4 regions of the Candidatus Thiodiazotropha sp. CDECU1 genome follow, and region 2 is predicted to be linked to each of the others. Evidence: predicted binding sites of a transcription regulator. Region 2 holds the regulator's gene; each other region holds the start of a gene.

Region 1 (4,972 bases), 1.3 Mb from region 2:
TTCGATCCCTGTTGCGCCCACCATCATTTCTTTAATAGATCCAGCAACGGTCACTCCACACCATTGCCATCATCGCCCTGCAACAGCCTTGACTGGTCAAACACACCGTGTTTCAGGAAATAGGCTATCTGGCGGATTACTTCATCATCATCCATGATGAAGGTATGCCCCACGTTCACCAGCAGAAAGTCCTTCATCTCGGCAAGCTTGGTGCGCTCCACCGCAACCTTGCCGTCATCCTCACCGGGTATCCCGGGTAGAAACCAGGGCTCGCCGTCGGTCCTGCCCGCGATTATCCCGATCTCACCGGCGATGGGCTTTAGCCTGTTGGGCAGGCTCTTCGCATCTGTACCCAGCTCTTGAGCGGCAGGTCCCATAATGGTCTGGTAGAAAAAGCCATCCTTCATCTCATCGGCCACCTCGCTGCCCCGATTGGGTGGCGCCAACATGACGATGCGGCCCAGTTCAACTATCCGATGGTCCTGCAGATAGTATCTGACAAGAATCCCCCCCAGGGAGTGGGTGACAAAATGGATGCTCTCCGCCTGTTTGCTGCGACAGTAGTCCAGGCCTGCCTCGATGGCGGGAGCGGATAGCTCCTCCACACTTTGGCTCAGACCGGGATAGCTCTTATTCCACACATGATAATGCTGCTTCGCCAATGACACTTCGATCGCACCCATGGAAAAGGCGGAGCGCCCCATGCCATGCAACAGAATCACGCAGTCCGATTGTGCCGCCAGGGACAGGGTCGGCAGAAGCATGGCGTACAGAATCATATGGATCGCAAATTTCATGGCATACAAACCGGGCTTTAGTGATGGGAGAGACGATTGGCGATGCGAACCATGCGCGCCAACTCCTGTTCCAGCTCCTGACGCTTCTGTCGCAAATAGGTCTTGAGGTCCCGTCGACGCAGAAACAGCAGGAACACCCGGGCATTCTCGCGGATTCGCCGCAACTCACCACGCACCATGAGGGCGACCACACTGCTAGCTATGAGAGTGAGAATATACAGAGTCATCCACATCAAACCGAAATAGTGATAAACCAGATAGCTCTGCAACAACCAGAAGATGCTGAAAAAGAGCAGCCCCAAGACCATGTTGGCAGTGTCTGACTGATTCGTCCCCTTGGCAAAATTGCCTGCCAGCCGTTTAGTCAATTGATAGGGAAGATAGCTGTTGATCACACCCCACATAACCACGGGAAAGACCACCAGGGTCATCCAGATCGCACGCAGAATATAGAGCACGATCAGGGTTGGTTTGTACTCGATATTGAGCTGGTAATCCTTCACCCCGCAGTAACGGCAGATCTTCTCAAACTGCTTCAATTGGATCATCAATGCCCGCACCCGATCGGGTTCGTACTCTCTCAACAGGCGTTGCGCATCTATCAGGCGTTGCTGGGCGCGCAGGCGTTGTTGCAGGTTGCGCTGCCGATACTTGCCGTGACGAAAGGCGAAAAATCGCTCCAGCCTGGTAATCAGGTTGACCTCCTCCCAACTCTCGGCATTCAGTGTCAAGGCTTCCAGTCCTTTACGAATCCGTTCGGTCAATTCGATTACACGTTGTTCATCCGCCTCCTCTCCAGAGTGGGCGAACTCAATCGGTTTGCCGAACTGCACCAACACTGAACTGCGGAACTGGCCCTTCTCGGGAAAGGTCAGTCCCACCGGGATAAGCGCCGGCTGCCTGCCAGTCACCCTGGTCGTCTCCAGGGCCAGACGTGCGGCGCCGGTCTTCAATGTCATCAGGCGAGGCACGTCATGACTCTGACCCTCGGGGAATATAATCAGGGTCTCTCCTTCAGCGAGCAGTTCATAACAGCGTGAAAAAGTATCTTTGTTGTTGCTGACATCAGCCCCCGGATCACCGCGCCGGTAGATTGGGACCGCACCGATCAAACCCAGGATAGGCTTGAGCACGGGATTATCGAACAGGCCGCTACGCGCCAGCGGCCGAATCGCCTTTGTGGTGGCCGCCTGAAGTACCACCGCGTCCGCCAGGGCGTTGACATGATTGGCACACAGGATTGTCCCCTGCCCCGCCGGCAGGTTTTCCCTGCCCACAACCTCGAATCGACGATAAAACACCCTGACCACAAGCCGACAGAAGCCCTGCCAGGTTTTTTCAAACCATGTCAATCGGCCTGCATCAGCATCTGATATGGGTTGACTATCCATGATGCTTCAAAGCATACCACGGCATGCTTCCATGAAGCAGAGGGATCAGGGACTATGGCTTAAGGGTATTGCCTGAGATGGATGGCTTTGGATGGATCTATCGCTGTAACTTGATTTCAACCCGTCGGTTGGCCGCCCTGGCGCGCTCAGTGCGTTTTGCTATCTTGGGTCGTGACTCACCGTAGTGCCTTTGGCTCATCATCCCTCCCTTGATCCCCTTGCCGGAGAGATATTTGTAGACACCTGCCGCGCGTCTGGCCGAAAGGCGCTTGTTGTAGCTGGTTGAACCTTGATCGTCCGCGTGCCCCTCGATGGTGATACGCTTGATCTTCTCATCGGCCACAACATAGGCGGCCAACTGGGCAAGCTGCTGCTCTTCTTTGCTATCGAGGGAGTCCACATCCAGGGCGAAATGAACCGTCGAGTGCTGCAAACCGGCAAATCCCCCACTCGCCGGCAGTTGACGTAGACAGCGCTTGAATTCCCGATAGGGTTTTTGAAAATTCACCGGTGACAACTGCACCCTGACCTGTCTGCGATTGTCATCCCAATCGGCAAATGAAAAGCTGCCAATCTGCCCCTTGGTCAAGGAGGTCAGCAGCCACCCGGCCTGCTTCCGCTTTAACGCCATGGGGCGCATCCCGGTTTGTATCAGTATGCTCTGCTGCATGGTATCCGGCGGGGTATGTTCCCAAGCAGGGGAGAGCTCTCTTACAAACCCCGCCACAGACTCTGGCACGGGCTGGAAGCTATCGATGAAAAAATGCAGATTCTCACCCGCGATGCGCCTGAATCGGGCCTCACCGAACTGGGGTATCTCATGTTTCAGTTCACAGCTGTAACCCGATCCGGAAAACACCCAAACAGACTCATGGATGCCCGCCATGTAGAGCTGGTCCTCCAGTGCAGCGCCGTTGAGACTGGCAGGTATGAGCATCGCCACTACCAGCAGGCGCTTTATGAGCGTAGTGAACAGGGAGATGTTTTGCCGGCAATCCGAAAGCATCATAACCATATCGACTTAATAACCAACGACTCTGGAGAGCTTATCGGCCAGTCGATATCTATCCTTAACCTGGCGCTCACCTGATTGCTTAAATTGGTTGTGGAAGAACCGATTCAGCCATGACTGGTGGGGCTGGACCCCACCCTTCAGACCCGTTGTTATGGACAAGAACTATGTAAATTCTGTATTGAAGAAGGATATTGAAGGTAGTTCTGAGTCAGATGCTATTCGTTTTCGTGCGCCTTCAGATAGTCGATAAGACTGCGAAAGCGATTGAAGTCCTGGCGGTGAAACAGGGGATCCTCTCCATGGGAAATCTCCTGCTCCAGTTTCTGCCAATCCTTGTCGTTGAGCACTTTTTCCAGCAGAGGAAAGACCTCATGCTCCTCCAGGTCGATATGTTGACGCTGCAAGGCGACAAACTCCCTGCCCCGTGTCTCTACCTCCTCTCTCAGCAGCACCTCACCCTGCATGGCCCCCTCCAGGGTCTTTCTGTAGTTGCGCGCCAATCCAATCAGCTCCACATGCTCCTTGCATATCCGTTCGTAGAGCGCCTTGTGCTGTTGCATCGATTTCTTGCGAAATGCAACCTTATTGATCTGATCTTCGGTGGGATGGTGCGATTGTTCGGCATAGTGCTCGACGTAGTCCAGCATTTCGATCTTGAGATCGAAGTTTGCTTCATGACCGGCATTCAGGGCATCCAATTCGCTACTCATCAGATCGAGCAGGCGAGCCAGATTGATATGGTCTTTATGGAGTTTTTCCAGTAGCGGTCTCATAGTACCTCTCTTTTTCTCAAGCGCCGCCAGACCCAACCCTCCGGTCTGGCCTCCCCGGTTAAAATATAGTTCAGGGCGTTTTCATTTTGCAGGGTCCAGTCCATACGGTTTTTGGCATAAACAGATCCGCAAAAGAGTAAATGGTCATCCTTTTGCACCTTGAGGTCCATTTCAGGTAGCAATAAGTAGTCATTATGGCGATAGAGCATCAGGGGAATACAGGACAGTTGACTGTCTCTATCCCGGGGGTCCGTCATCAGATCCCCCAGGGTCAGATGGTTCCCCCGTTGAACATGGGCACACACCGCATGGGAATCGTACTCCGAAAAAGCCACCTCCCACACCTCCGGTGCGTGGTGGGTCACCAGGGCGGATATCCTGCTGATCAGCTGACAGGCCCACTCATCATCCTGGTGTAACACAAGCTTCACGAACTGATGCTGCATCGGAGCACCCAACAATACCCGAATGCGGTTGGCAATGATATCGCTGGGAAGCATCACCATGTCCGCCCCGACGGCTGCTATTACCGCATCGTTGTGTTTGAGATTCTGGCGTAGAATCACGAACAGATCACTATTCATGGCCCGTGCAGTCATGATGATGGAGAGATTGTTGGCATCGTTATCGGTGCCCGCCACCAGACCGACCGCCCGCTCTATCTCCGCTTGCTGCAGGGTATCCGCCTCGGTGCCGCGACCCTCTATATAAGGTGATGACGGGGTGCCTGTGGTGTCGGGTTCCGCTTCCACCACGATTACCTCCAATCCCTCGCGCACAAGCTTTTCATAAACGGCCTTGCCGAAACGGCCATAGCCACAAATCACCCAGAGCCCTTTCGCGGGAGGATAGACGGGATCGTTGAGCATATCCCGTCGCCCCAGGGAGAGCCAATCCTGCAACAGACTGAGGCAGGGCGCCTGGATAGCGGTCGCCAGATGCAAGGCGAAGGCATCAAACGGATCGATAATGAAATCGGTGCCGAAGGAGGCCATA
Region 2 (4,972 bases):
GTTTACTGCTGGCAGCCTTGGGTGCCGCCTTGGGTTTAGCCTCTGCGGCAGGTTTCTTGGCGGGTGCTGTTTTTGCATCAGGCGCCGACTTTTTCGCAGGCTTGGCTGCCGCTTTGGCAGTAGATTTTTTGGCTGCGGATTTAGCTTTACCCTTGGGGGGCATTTTCTGCGCAGGCTTTGGTGCCTTTTTACCCTCGGTCGTTTCATCCTCATCCGACTTGATCTTATGCGGATCGAACTTCCCCGCACCATGGATCTGATCCAGTAGATCTTCAAATTCATCTTCACTGATATCGTCATCACCTGCAGGGGGCTTTGCCGCTTTTTTCGGCTTGGCCTTTTTCTTGGCGGGTGCTTGCTCATTGCTCAGCTTATCGGGATTGAATTTGCCTTCGCCATGGATCTCGTCAAGTAAGGCCTCGAACTCATCCTCGGAAATATCATCAGAGGCTGCAGGTTTCTTAGCCTTATCTTCTGCCTTGGGTTTACCCGTGAATTTACCCTTGCCGTGCAGTTCATCCAGCAGGTTTTCAAATTCATCCTCGGATATATTGTCATCCTTGCCGGCTTGGGCAGGTTCTTGAATCGCATCCAGCAAGGACTCGAATTCGTTATCGCTTATATCATCCGATGAAGACGGCACACTCTCCGCTGATGTCTCTGCCTCCGCCTCTGCCTCAACCGCCACCGCTGTATCTGTTTCCTCCACTGCTTCATCATCAGCCGACTCCTCTGCAGCGGCCTCTTCTTCCTCTTCCTCTTCCTCTTCTCCTTCCGGCACGGCAAATTTATTCAGTCGCTCGATCAGTTCCGGATCCGCATGTTCCGGCATAATACCTTCGCGTACCTGCTCGAACATGGCATTCACAATATCCAGCACCTCAAGTACAGAATCCATGAGATCCGGACCCACACTACGCTGTCCCTGGCGCAGTATATTGAAGACATCCTCGGCCCGATGGCAGACTTCCACCAAGGGATCTATGGATAGGAATCCCGCACCGCCCTTAATCGTGTGAAAACCGCGAAATACGGCATTTAGCAGATCGAAATCATCAGGTTGCTGCTCCAGGTCCACAAGCTGTTCACTCAACAGCTCTAGTATCTCTCCAGCCTCGACCAAAAAATCCTGAAGGATTTCGTCGTTGACATCGATGCTCATCTAATGCTCCCGGTGGATCACCGAACTTTACCGAATGTTGTTGAAATCTATATCGGTCCTAACCTGAATAACTAAAACCCCAGGCTGGAGAGCAGATCGTCCACATCGTCCTGGTTTGTCACTTGTTCGCCCTGATCCAGACCTGGAATAGCCGGTCCCGCAAGCACTTCAGCTTGGTCTTTATTCTGTTCGGGATCTTCCAGCTTGCTACCGGTGATACGCACCAGCATGACCAGTTTCTCCTCCACATCATGAACAAGGGTGATGACCTTGCGAATAATTTGGCCGGTAAGATCCTGAAAATCCTGAGCCATTAGCACTTCAGACAGGTTTTTGTGCAATTCACCGGCATCACTCTGCGTACTCTTTAGGAAACTTGAAAGTGAACTGCTCAGCTCCTTGAAATCCTCTTTGTTGAGTAATTGGGAACGTAGGTTCTCCCACTGCTCAGCAAGTTCAGCAGATCCCTGTTCAATCTTCTCGATCAGAGGAATACTATGCTCGACAGCAGTGAGCGTCCGATTCGCGGATTGCTCGGTCATGGTAATGACATAGGTGAGCCGCTCCTTGGCATCCGGAATCTCCACATTGGTCATATCGGAGATTCGGGCATCAAGGAGAAAACCGTTGATGGCTTCATGCAGTTCACGGGTCAGGCGACCCACCTCTTGGAACAGGTCGTCGTTTTTCTTTGCTTGTGTCAGATTACCTATCAATCGCTCGGATTCCGCATCATCACCGGCTTCCAAGCTGATAACGAGGGACTTTGCAATCTCTAATCGTTGTTGGTTGTCTTGTTGTCCCATTTTTTACTCCAGACACAGCCTCAATTTAACCCACGCGTTCGAAGATCTTGTTGATCTTTTCTTCCAAGGTCGTGGCAGTGAAAGGTTTAACGACATAGCCGTTTACACCTGCTTGTGCCGCCTCGATGATCTGTTCGCGTTTAGATTCCGCTGTTACCATCAATACCGGCAATGCGGCCAACTTATCATCCGCCCTGACCGCTTTCAGCAGATCGATACCTGTCATTCCCGGCATGTTCCAGTCTGAGACAAGAAAATCGAAATTCCCACTCTGTAGCATGGGTAGTGCCGTGAGACCATCATCCGCCTCCTGGGTGTTGTTAAACCCAAGATCACGCAATAGATTCTTGATAATACGCCGCATGGTGGAAAAGTCGTCCACAATGAGGATCTTCATATTCTTGTCCAATGCTACCTCCATCCTGTTAGTGCTGACGTCCCGTCAACGAATCACAGGCCAACCATTACTCTTCGTCGTGTACCAATGAAAGCCAATCTGTCAGTCGTGACCGCAAACGCAGTGTCGCCTGACTGTGTATTTGACAAACCCTAGACTCACTCACACCCAGTACATGCCCGATTTCACGAAGATTCATCTCATCATCGTAATACATGGCAATAACCAGCCGCTCACGATCGGGCAAGCCAGCAATCGCATCCGCCAATGCCTTCTTGAAGGCGTCTTTCTGCAATCCATCGAATGGTGTATCTGCAGATCCTTCCCTGGCAACCGGGAAGCCATCACTCACTGCGGTCAACTCATCCAGACTGAAAATTCGACAACCCGTTGAATCCCTGAGGATTTGATGGTACTCCTCAAGGCTCATATCCAAGGCATCGGCCACCTCTACATCACGCGCATCTCTGCCCTCGTGGTTCTCGATTTCCCGCATCGCTTCAGCAACCATGCGCGCCTTGCGATGAACAGAGCGCGGTGTCCAGTCACTGCGTCGAATTTCATCCAGCATTGCACCGCGTATGCGGATACCCGCATAGGTCTCAAAACTGGCACCCTGTGTGGGGTCGTAGTTTCTGCTCGCCTCGAGCAGGCCCAACATCCCCGCTTGAATCAGATCATCCGCCTGAACATTCGGTGGCAACCGGTTCATCAGGTGATAAGCGATCCTTTTCACCAGTCCGGCATGTTGATCCACCAGATCATCATAGTTCTGTTGTTGCTGCATGGCGGTGTATGTCGCTAAGCCGCTCACCGTCATACCTCCCCGTATTGGCTAGAAAATTGGATCAATCGTTCGACGAAAAACTGTAAATCGCCACTGACACCCGAGGGTACAGGCCAGTTATCGGCCTTTTTGGCCAAATTCTTGAATGCCTGTGCTACTCGTGAACGTGGATAGGCCTCTACAACCGGTTTTTGGCTTCGCACCGCTTTGCGGAGTTGTTCGTCATAAGGAATGCTGCCCATGTAGTTCAGCATAACGTCCAGGTATTGATCGGTTACCCGGCACATTTTATTGTAAAGATCACGCCCCTCTTGCACACTCTTTACCATATTAGCCAAGATTCGGAAACGACTAATTCCGTGCTCACGGTTGAGCAGCTTGATAATGGCATAAGCGTCCGTGATGGAGGCGGGTTCATCACATACCACAACAATCTGTTCCTGCGCTGCACGACTGAAACTGATCACCAGATCGGAAATGCCGGCAGCCGTGTCGATCAGCAAAACGTCCACATCGTTGGCAACTTCGCTGAAGGCTTGGATTAAACCGGCATTTTCGGCAGGGGTCATCTCAGCCATGTGCTGGATTCCGGAAGCACCAGGGACAACCCTCATTCCCTTGGGCCCGGTGACCAAAACATCCTCCAGTGAGCATTCACCCTGCATCACATGGGACAGATTACGCTCTGCGTGCAAACCGAGGAGTACGTCCAGATTTGCCAATCCCAAATCGGCGTCGAGCAGCATTACCCGGCGACCGAGTTCGGCGAAGGCGACCCCCAGATTGGCAGAAATACTGGTCTTGCCCACACCACCCTTACCACCGGTGACAGCAATCACCCTCACCGGTTCCGGGTTAATCATCCTGCGCAACCCTGTTGCCTGATCTTCGATCTGTTCAGACATGTGCATGTTCATTCATTCCCCCGAAAGCCATCGCCAGATACTCCTCATCTGGACTGCCACCCATAAGTTCGGATAGCTCCACTGCATGCTTCATCAACCTATCCGCATAGGCGTTGTGTATATCCTCCGGTACCCGCTGACCATCGGTAACGAAGGCCAACGGCAGTTTTGCTTCGAGAACAGCTGAAAGCACGCCCCCGAGGGAAGCTGCCTCGTCCATCTTGGTCAAGACAACACCAATCGGACTGACGATATCAAATGCTCGAATGGCATGACTCAAGGCTGACCGCTGGGTGGTTGCAGAGAGCGTAAGCAGTGATTTCACGGGGTGGTTTCCTTTGCTCAATAGTGCCAGGCGTTCCGTCAGCTGGAGATCTCTCTGCCCCATACCGGCGGTATCGATCAAGACCAAACGCTTATCCGCAAAGGCGTGCAGGGCGTTGTTCAGCTCTTCCGGAGTGGTGACGCTGCGAACCGGCACATCCAGGATGCGGCCATAGTTTTGTAACTGCTCCTGGGCACCAATCCGGTAACTGTCGGCCGATATCAATGCGAGATGGCGGTTACCGTGACGCAGGCAGAATCGGGCGGCCAACTTGGCAATGGTGGTGGTTTTGCCGACACCGGTCGGCCCCACCAGGGCAAGGATGCCGCCCTCATCAAGGAGATCCTGCTTTACGGCTGGTATTTCAGCACCGAGCTGGGTCAGGGCCTGGCGCCATGCCTGTTCGGGTGTCTCGGCGTCCTCGACACGATAGGCCAACTCCTTACAGTGACCCGCATCCAGACCCAATGCCATCAGGCGGCGGATTAAATCCTGTGTCTGGGGGCGACGATGTCCAAGATCACGCCATGTCAGCTCAGAGAGTTCGTTCTCCATCATACGACGCAGTGCCTGCATCTCACGCCGCATCT
Region 3 (4,972 bases), 1.1 Mb from region 2:
GTGCTCTCCGCCAGCTTTTTCACCTCGTCTGCGACCACCGCGAAACCCCGGCCATGTTCGCCGGCACGCGCCGCCTCGATAGAGGCATTCAGCGCAAGCAGATTTGTCTTGTCGGCGATCTCGCCGATCATACGCAGGATGCCGGTAATCTCATCACTCATGCTATTGAGTTTTGCCATGGTCTCATGGCTCTGCTCTATCAGCCCCAAGGTTCTGGTCTGGGATTCGACAACCTGGGATACCGCCCCTTGATTCTCCTGGGCCTTCTGCATATTGTCTGTAGCGATGCCTGAAACCTTCTGCATCTCGTCGGTGATGCTAGTCAGGTCATTCTGGCTCAGCAACAGGTTGCTCATAGTCTGGCCAGTATTCAGTTGCTGTAACTCCGCAGCCATCTCATTCTGCTTGATATAGGCCGCGTTGCTCGACATTGCATCCAGAGACTCATTGATCCGTGCCAATGTCTTCTCCAATTCGCCATGCAGGCCCACCGGCAAGGTGCGGCGGTAATAGTGACCTTGAGAGACCAATTCAAAACTGGTTTTGACCTCTCTGAAAAATGTCTCCAGCTGATCCAGGGACTCGTTCAGGTTCCATGCGATGTGCCCGGCCTCCCCCATCCAAGGGACCTTGGTTATGCGCGAACTGAACTCTCCGCTGAGCATCTCCGTGAGCACCCGGTCGATCTCCCGCATGACATAGAACGGCGCCTTCATCCGATGTCCAATTACCAGGGCCATAGCGATGGAGAGCAGGGGAAATATCCAGATCCAGTGTTGATAACCATCCAACAGTAGGACCGAAAACAGGGTTAATAGATTTAGGGTTACGAATACCGCAACATAGACCTTCAGCCTAGTGGCTAAGTATAAACGATTCATAACTATCAAATCCTTGTTCATCAATTACTTGATTCAACAACGCGGATGATGCATCGAGGGCGCCCCTCGTACCGGCTTGCTGCTCGGCTTGAAGCAGCTGTCTGTAGAGCTGTGCAAAGTAATCTACCGCTTGCTGATTCGGTTTTCTACGCACGGAGAAATATCCCACAATTTCATCATGCCTATTTAAATCGGGTGTTACATTTGCAAATACCCAGTAGTGATCACCATTTTTACATATATTTTTCACATAGGCGAAACACTCATCACCTTTGGCGATGACATCCCAAAGCTTCTTGAAGATACCGCGAGGCATATCCGGATGGCGAATGATATTATGCTGCTTGCCTAGCAGGTCCGCCTCAACGAATCCGCTAATGCGCATGAATTCCCGGTTAACATAGATTATCCTCCCATTGATATCGGTTTTTGAAACGATAAATTCTTTGTTATTCAAAAATACTTCCCTGCCTGTGGGCACGATGTTTCCTTTCATTTCCCTTCCTTTTGAGTATCAACTTTTCCTCTATACTCCAATCGGCCCTGTAGTATTTTATAGCGCCTGGCAAGCGCGTAACTTTAACCCCGAATGGGCTAAAATGTGAGCGGTATTTCTCCCCCTAAAGAGGTAAAATTCATCACATCTCTTTGCCGCGGAACAGCCAGCAGATTGGCTAAAATAGACGCATTCAGCATAAACACTGGAGGTTGTAAGACCATGCCGGGCCTACGAAACCTGTTTTTCTCTCTCCTCGCCTGCCTCAACCTGGCTGCATCACCATTCCCCCTGGCCGCAGAGGAGCAAAGTCTCCACTACGACCGCATTCAACTCCACAGCAGCGCTACGGCGGAAGTGGAGAACGACACCCTGATCGCGGTTCTCTATGCGCAGAAGGAGGGAAGTGACCCCGGAGTATTGACAGATAGCGTCAACCAACTGATCGCCCAGGCCATCAGCGAAGCAAAGGGCAGAGAAGGAATCAAGGTACAGACCCTGGGTTATCAGACCTCGCCGATCTATCAACAGCAGAGATTTACTGGCTGGCGCGTACGTCAATCGATCCGCCTGCAGAGTATGCACAGCGATAAACTGAGCATTTTACTCAACAAGCTGCAGTCAACCCTGGCCCTGGAGTCCATCAGCTATGCAATCTCACCGGCACAGCGGGAAAAAGTGGAGGAGTCACTGACCCTGCAGGCGATCGATGCGTTCCGCCGACGCGCTGACTTGGTGACAAAGCAGTTTGGTCGCAGTCAGTACCGTCTGGTGGATATGACGATTCAGAGTTCGGACAGACCCATTCAACCAGTTCGTATGCGCGCCAGCATGATGGCCAGGGAGGGGACCTCAACTGCGCCCACCCTCGCGGCCGGCAGCCAGACTCTGCGTATCGGAGTCACGGGAACAATCGAGCTCCAGATAGAGCAGTAACCACCTAGGTTCAATACAAGGCATAGCGAAATCATCTAAGAACCGATTCTCCTAGGCTCGATCTCACTGTTTTTTGTCACATTTATACAACTCCATGACTTTTTAGTCCTCAATTTTTAAATGTAATGGTCGCTAATAGAGTATTGAAGTAAGCAAAACCCCAGATAATCAATCCTGTCCAATCGAGAATCCTGATGTTTGGTATATCCAGTAAGAAACAACTATCCCAGTTACAACAACAACTGGCGGAAAAAACCACTGAGATCGAATCGCAAGCTGCACAAATCACCACACTCAAGAAACAGAATGAGGAATTGCATCAACGGATTGAAGAGGAGACGAATGAGTTCAAAGTGCAGCAACAGGTGCTGGGGAACTTCTCCACACTGAGTAACTCCTTCAATGAGCTTCAACACTCATTGTTGCACACTGCGACGAATATAAAAGATGAAAAGGTCAATGCGATCCGCGGTTCTGAGATATCGACCCAGGCAATAGCCAGTGTCGAGGTAATGAACAGCGAAATCGAAAACGTAACCCAAATCTCCCAACAGAGTGCCGAGAGCGTCGACAAACTCGGTACCATTGCCGGAAATATCAGTAATTTCGTCAGTATCATTCAAGGCATATCGGAGCAGACCAATCTGCTGGCGTTGAATGCGGCAATCGAGGCGGCCCGGGCAGGTGAGATGGGACGGGGATTTGCTGTAGTTGCGGATGAAGTTCGCAGTCTGGCAGGGCGTACCCGAGAAGCCACCACGGAGATTGCCGCCCTGGTCGACACCATTACCCAGGAGACCAAGCAATCAATGGACACCATGGCCTCGGTGATGGATGTGACAAGCAACTTCCAGAATCAAGTATCTCAATCGATTGAAACAATCAAACAGCAATTTGACCTTTCGAAATCCATGGAAGTCGCCATCTCTTCTACTTCACTGCGCTCCTTTGTAGAACTGGCAAAATTCGACCACCTGGTTTTCAAGTTCGGTATCTATAAGGCCTTCCTTGGTCTTACAGAGCTTTCTTCGGATTCACTCTCAGACCACAGAAACTGCCGTCTGGGCCAATGGTATTACCAGGGTGAAGGAGTCTCATGCTTCTCCAATCTTCCTGGTTATAAGGATATCGAAGCCCCCCATCTACAGGTTCATAAATATGGCAAACAGGCTCTGATCGATCTTGAATCAGGAGATATGCAAGCCGGTATTAATAATATTGCACTGATGGAAGAGACCAGCATGCAGGTGATTTCAAACCTGGAGAACCTCGCCCATGCCGCAGAGTCTGATGCAGGCATTCTTTGTTCAGATGATCTTTAGCACAATCCGCGAAGGCAAAGGTACGCGCTAAGAGAATACTCTCGACTCGAGTTTTGATGGCTCAACTTTCGAGAGGGCTTCGGCCCTCTCGATCATTTTCTCCTTGATCGCATAGATACCCACATGCCGGTTAGGACTGAGATGCTCCTCGAGTTTAAGGCGTCTGAATAGTGAATCCACATCCATCGAACAGATCTCGTTCAGGGTGCGATGTGAAAGCAGGTCTATCAAAAGAGCAAGCACTCCTTTGATGATCGCAGTATCGCAATCACCTTTAAAATAGATCAGCGAGGAATCGTCTTTCTCCCGATGTGCGGATACATGTACGGTGCTCATGCAGGGTTTGACCCAGTTCTCTTCCACCTTCAACGCATCCGGCATTGGTAACAGAGACTCTCCCAACTCAATGAGATATTGATAACGTGCGTCCCATTCGTCAAAAAAATCAAAATTCTCCACAATTTCGTCAATATCAATCATCCAGCTCTCCAAACATTAAGCCAGTTGTTCACACACTGAACGACTCACCACAACCACACTGATCCTTTATATTTGGATTGATAAACTCGAAGCCCTCGTTGAGCATATTCGCCTTGACATAATCCACTGTCATCCCGTCGAGCATCGGCAGACTCTCAACATCGATAACTATCTTCACACCCTGGGATTCGAACAATCGATCCGCATCTTCCACCTGTTCCGCATAGTCGACTACATAAGCAAAACCGGTGCAGCCACTCTTCCTGGTACCCAGACGCAAACCAATTGCCCCATCTCGATGCGACAACATCGATTTAACGTGCCCTGCGGCACTATCTGTCAGTTGAATTGCCATACACACCTCTCTAACAAGCTAATCCTTGGATCCCAAACAGCTTTGGGACTTACTATGAACCAGCCATTACATAACTGAGCTCTTACAATATTGAGTTATGAGTTTTGAGTGAAGGTGTTCGCTTCGCTCACGTCTCCTTTAAACTCCCACATTTCAGTTTTCTAGCGTATAACAGGTCGATCGCAACCAAGGAAAGATAGACTTGCTACAAATAACTCAAAACTAAAAACTCATAACTAAAAACTTTTCAGCGCCTGCATGATATCCACAACCACCTTCCGAGAACTGGCTCAGCCGCCTTGTCTGTAATATTCATTCAAAGCAGTCCGAGCTGAAACTTGGCTTCTTCACTCAGCCGCTCCTGGCTCCAGGGAGGCTGCCACACCACCCTGACGGTGGCATCCGTGACCCCTGGTACCGCATCGATCACCCTGCCAACCTCGTGCGGCAAGGTGCCTGCGACCGGGCAGGCAGGAGCAGTCAGTGTCATGTCTACCTCTAC
Region 4 (4,972 bases), 1.4 Mb from region 2:
ATTTCTCTTCTGTTGAGCAATCCGGTCAATGCATCATGAGTGGCCTGGTGCACTAACTCTTCCTTGAGTTTTTTGCGTTCAGAGATATCTTCGAACGCAACGATAACACCGCTGGCTTCATCTTCCACGATATAGGGACTGGCTGTGTAGGCTACTGGCAGATCCGTTCCATCTGAGCGACGAAAGACGTCTTCTTCAACATGATAGATTCTTTCTTCCTTTATTACATTTAGAATCGGGCATTCATGTTCGCTTTTACCGCTTGCATTCTTGTGTATCCAGTCATGAATTCTTTGTCCGGAGAGCATGGCGTATGACCAGCCAAGCAGGCGCTCTGCCTCAGGATTCATATTGATTAACTTGCCCTCTTTGTCCAACACCATGAGGCCTTCTGCAAGCTTTGAGGTAATCGCCCTTTGCCGGTGCTCGCTTACTTTTAACGCGCTTATGGAGAGTAGCTCTTTTTCTCTGGAGCGGCCAATTAAATATGCGGCGATAAAAGCCAGCAGTATCAGTAGTGACAGCAGTACCAATGCCATTTTTATACGTCTGTTTTGTAGTCCTTCAATTGTCTCCTGTGGAATATGTGTAACCACCTTCCAGAAGTAATCATCTCGGTCGATGTATGTTGCGCTCGCTCCTGATGCATCAGTTGATCCCGTGCTTGAGACTGAATTGACCGCTAGTGGATAGACCGTTCTCCAGGTAAACAATCCAGATGCCGTCATGATCTGGCCCGCTTCAGATGTGGACATCTCACGCCAAGATTCCGGGTGTTTGTTTTCAATCCTCTTCTCGTTTTTGAACATGAAACCCCATTCATCCCTACTATCCGCCCCTAGCAACCAGTAACCATTGCGATTCAGCAGCATGGGGATTCCATCTGATCCTGACATTTCTGTTGTTAGATCAGAAATCAACTCCTTGCCGAAATAATTGACCAAAATGATGCCGAATTTCTGACCTTTTTCATTGAATACCGGTGTTCCTATACGAATCATCGGTTTCAAAGGACGTTCGATCACGCCATGCTCGATATTGAGATCAAGGGGAGAGATAAAGATCTGTTGCCGGCCAAGTTTGAAGGTATCGTTGAAGTAGTAACGTGTTTTTTTGTTCTGTAAATCCTTTTCTGCCACCAGCTGACAATCCCCCTCACGGTAATTGACACGAACCCGCTCTCTCCCTGACTCATCGAGAAAACGCACTTGATCGTAGCTTCCCTTCAGGCAGGATGTGTTACGGAATTCCCGACCAAGATCGTGTATGGCTTCCTGTACCCCATAGTCACCATACCGGCTGAGGCTGACTGACTTCGCCAATAGCAGCACATCTCTCGCCACACTGTCGAGTCTTCGCTCGATCAGTTTGGCGCCAAGCATTGTCTGGCTGCGTTCACGCTCGGTGATGATCTGCAGTTCGGATTGAAAATCGGTGTAGAAGAAGCCGCCTACTATCAATAACAGCAGCATGGACATAGAGAGTGAAGCAATCACAAATGGCTTCACGAAAACTGATTTTAAACCAACCATAATGGTCAGGAAAATGGCGATATTGCTTAAAGTCCTTCTATCATTCTAGACATTCCACTTGGATATCCATTGATAATGATCAATGAACCGCTTGCTTTCTGATATCCCGGCGATGTAAAACGTGGATTATCAATGCAGGCGTTGCAGCAGCTGGTCAAAGCTGATCGCTACGATGAGCAAGAGCCCCGCCGCCTGGCGGATGACTACGGCCATGCACTGGCTGACCTGACCTTGCTGGGGGTTGAGCTGATGTCACAATTTCGCGAGACTTTGACAGAGAGCCAACGCAAGCTTATCGAATAAGCTATGGATAGACGGAAATCCCATCCGGATGCTGGTAGCAATGGTACGAGTACTGGGATCAGAATAAATTTCTCTGATCCCGCCGAACAAGGAATTGTTAAATAAAAGGGTACTAGTCTGATACCGATCAAACCATAATGTCGATATTGCTGCCCACGGCACCGGTGCTGGTCGGTTTCGGTGCGCTCTGCTCTATGGAAGCGATCAGCTTCTCTGCAGTCTGTTTTTCCATCTCCATCGCTTTTTTGTGTACAGCGACGCTGGTTTCGGTCTTGGTCGCTACAGTTGCGATCATGCTGGCAGATGGTGAGCTGGCTCCAGAAACGTCCATAGGGTGACTCCTGGTCAAAGTGTGTTCTCTTACCTTTAGCGGCTGGTCAGGCGGAAACTGCATCGTTGTTTGGGAAGGGGCTTCTCGAGTCCTCCCCATTTTGATGGCCAATCTGGATGTTGGCGCCTCAACAATTGTCCCTGTCGAGGCGGTCGCCGTGCATCTGCTCATACACATCGAAGATTGCAATCGCCATGGCTGCAATGACCGGGCCGAACAGCATTCCTATGATGCCGAACTGGATCAAACCCGCCAGGGTGGAGAGCACGGTCAGCAGGGTATGATCCAGGGCACCAAGGTTGCCGCCGTCAGGCAAGCCCTTGGAGATCTTCTGAATCATCACCGGTCGCAGAATATTGTCGATCACAAATCCCATCACCACCGCTCCCCATACCGCTACCAGGACGGCCTGCCATGCCTCGCCTTGAATGTAGAGGTAGGCAGCTACCGGTATCCAGATAAGGGCGGAGCCCACAACCGGGATAAATGAGGTAACGGCAATACCAATGCCAAGAAACAACGCCGGCAGTCCCATGAAGCTCATCAGAATACCGAAACTCAATCCCTGCAACACCGCCACGATCACCACGCTGATGGTCAACACCGTCGCCAGGCTGCTGAAACGTACCATCAACATTTCGTCGTAGCGATTCGGTAACGGCGAGAGCACCTTGATTTGCCGCGCCACATCATCGCCGTCGCGGTAGAAGAAGAACAGGGCGAAAACCGAAAGAAACACGAAGGTAAGAAAACCCGCTGTGTTGCCTAGGACGCTGCGCAACAGAAAAATAACTGTATTCTTCCCAACGGAAATCAGCTTATTGAGGTTTTCACCGATCTGAGCAATGAGGGCCGTCTGATCGCCCAGATTAAAGGGGAGCTTCTTGGCTGTATCGGTATAGATCTTTTTCAAACTCTCCGTGTCCTGCGCATCCACCCAGCCTTGCACTGATCCGTAGAGCTCGCCGGCGCGCAATGAAATCTCCACCAGCAGATAGGTGATGGGGGCAATGACAGTGAAGAAAATCAAAATACTCATCAGGGTGGCGGCATGGGTATCCGTGAGCTTCCAACGATCTTGAAGCTTCAGAAACAGTTGATAGGTGGCGGTGGCGACGATGAGGGAAAAGAAGAGTGCCGGCAGAAAGGGTAGAAACAGCCAAATCAGCCCGGCGGTGGCCAGAACTATCAGGGCGACCAGGAAACCTTCCTGGTAGGGTGGCGTATTTGATTTATCGTTCACTATATTTCTACATCTGCTATTGCCTGAAATTCTCGTGCTTCAGGAAATGGATGATCTGCTGGGCAACACTTGCTTAATAGCGTAGAGCCGAATGATCAGTATCGACCAGGATATAATTGTCCGTCTCTTCAATCAAGGTTGATGGTTTCCAGATCCAGTTCAACGATTGAGGCTGACTCAATCCAGTCATTCTGCTGGAGTAGATATGCAGAAGTTGCTTCCAGATCTAGACGCCTATTGATCCCTATCCAGGGAAACAGGCCATGCAATGCGAAAACCAGCACGCTGGCGCCCAAGCGAAACGCAATACCCAGGGCAAAATCTGCATGCTGGAAATAACTGATGCCTTGATCATGGAGGTGTTGGGTAAAATATTTCATGAATTTCTCCTTATGAATAGAGTAAGGTTATAGCCTTAACTGTGGGCACGTCCCTGTGCTATAAAATCCCGGATTTTACCAACGGGTAATCATGAACTTTGTAGTTCGTGTACCATGGCGGCGGTCATCGCATTACCTCCGATACCCCATTGGCCCTCGGGCACTTCCTCTATTTTTACCCAGGTCACCGAACGCATATTTTCACCTTCAATTTCAACCATGGCATTGGTCAGCTTTTCGATCATTTCAGCCTTTTCTTCTGGTGAAAATACGTTTTCGATCAGGTTTACTGTAATAAGTGGCATAGCTGCTCTCCTGTAAATTGTTAAGGTTTCTGTTGTCTCAGGTGTTACTGTTTCCTGGTGATTACAGGTTAGGCCTGCAGGCTGGATCGCACTACTTGCGTTGTTGTAGTATCCAACTACATTTTGTGTAGTAAGCAGCTACAGATAATGAATAATTGGTTTGCAAGGGAGGTAAGATGGAATACGGTCAGTTCTGCCCGGTTGCCAAAGCGATGGAGATTCTCGGTGAGAAATGGACCGTTCTGATCTTGCGCGAACTACATATGGGTGCCAGCCGTTTCAGTGAGCTGCAGCGAGGTCTGTGCCTGATCTCACCCACCATCCTCACCAAGCGCCTGAATGATCTTGCGGATGCGGAACTGATCCTTCGCAAACGCATACCCGGGCAGAGAGGGTATGAATATTTTCTTACCCAGGCCGGTAAAGAGACGCTGCCAATAATAAAGATCGTAGGCGAATGGGGCATGTGCTGGGCCCGTGGCGACCTGCGCGAAACCGATCTCGATGTGGAACTGTTGATGCTCTATCTGCAACGCAGCGTTCAACCTGACAAGCTGCCTGGCAATCAGACTATAATTCAATTCCACTTCACCAATCTGAAGAAACTGGCCACATGGTGGTTGATTGTCAAGGACGAGAGTGTGGATATCTGCCTTGAGGATCCGGGTCAGGAGGTCGATGTCTATTTCACCTCCAATCTGCGCACCATGATCGACTGCTGGATGGGCGATGAAAAATACCAGTCTGCAATTGCGGATGGCCGGCTCAACCTGGTTGGACCATCAGCCCTGACGCGCAATGTTAAGAGCTGGCTTGCAGACAGCATCTTTGCCGGTATTCGTCCTGCCCATGAAATCTGAGTCTTAAGATAAGACAAT

The links. The regulator FliA, encoded in region 2, starts transcription of late flagellar genes. The targets are predictions, from matches to a motif close to GCTAAAGTTNNNNNNNNNNCNGCCGATA.
Region 1: the regulator FliA is predicted to act here: its motif matches at 3,236-3,263, upstream of R2K28_RS06555 (MotY family protein).
Region 3: the regulator FliA is predicted to act here: its motif matches at 2,421-2,448, upstream of R2K28_RS17415 (methyl-accepting chemotaxis protein).
Region 4: the regulator FliA is predicted to act here: its motif matches at 2,203-2,230, upstream of R2K28_RS06135 (putative motility protein).

Annotation. Positions count from the first base shown of each region.
Region 1 covers NZ_OY734020.1:1,446,351-1,451,322, reverse strand. The annotation lists tRNA gene R2K28_RS06570 (tRNA-Val) at 1-23, shown strand, start outside; gene R2K28_RS06565 (alpha/beta fold hydrolase) at 51-797, opposite strand; gene R2K28_RS06560 (lysophospholipid acyltransferase family protein) at 815-2,188, opposite strand; gene R2K28_RS06555 (MotY family protein) at 2,286-3,197, opposite strand; gene R2K28_RS06550 (hemerythrin domain-containing protein) at 3,419-3,976, opposite strand; gene R2K28_RS06545 (potassium channel family protein) at 3,973-4,972, opposite strand, start outside.
Region 2 covers NZ_OY734020.1:2,725,028-2,729,999, forward strand. The annotation lists gene R2K28_RS12415 (chemotaxis protein CheA) at 1-1,162, opposite strand, end outside; gene R2K28_RS12420 (protein phosphatase CheZ) at 1,234-1,968, opposite strand; gene cheY (chemotaxis response regulator CheY) at 1,994-2,365, opposite strand; gene R2K28_RS12430 (RNA polymerase sigma factor FliA) at 2,433-3,179, opposite strand; gene R2K28_RS12435 (MinD/ParA family ATP-binding protein) at 3,182-4,063, opposite strand; gene flhF (flagellar biosynthesis protein FlhF) at 4,050-4,972, opposite strand, start outside.
Region 3 covers NZ_OY734020.1:3,812,625-3,817,596, forward strand. The annotation lists partial or broken gene R2K28_RS17400 (methyl-accepting chemotaxis protein) at 1-881, opposite strand, end outside; gene R2K28_RS17405 (PAS domain-containing protein) at 856-1,377, opposite strand; gene R2K28_RS17410 (SIMPL domain-containing protein) at 1,600-2,313, shown strand; gene R2K28_RS17415 (methyl-accepting chemotaxis protein) at 2,508-3,635, shown strand; gene R2K28_RS17420 (SufE family protein) at 3,663-4,115, opposite strand; gene R2K28_RS17425 (HesB/IscA family protein) at 4,144-4,470, opposite strand; gene R2K28_RS17430 (SUF system Fe-S cluster assembly protein) at 4,787-4,972, opposite strand, start outside.
Region 4 covers NZ_OY734020.1:1,333,008-1,337,979, forward strand. The annotation lists gene R2K28_RS06125 (sensor domain-containing diguanylate cyclase) at 1-1,532, opposite strand, end outside; gene R2K28_RS06130 (hypothetical protein) at 1,665-1,835, shown strand; gene R2K28_RS06135 (putative motility protein) at 1,963-2,166, opposite strand; gene R2K28_RS06140 (AI-2E family transporter) at 2,294-3,409, opposite strand; gene R2K28_RS06145 (DUF6356 family protein) at 3,538-3,789, opposite strand; gene R2K28_RS06150 (tautomerase family protein) at 3,879-4,094, opposite strand; gene R2K28_RS06155 (winged helix-turn-helix transcriptional regulator) at 4,271-4,954, shown strand.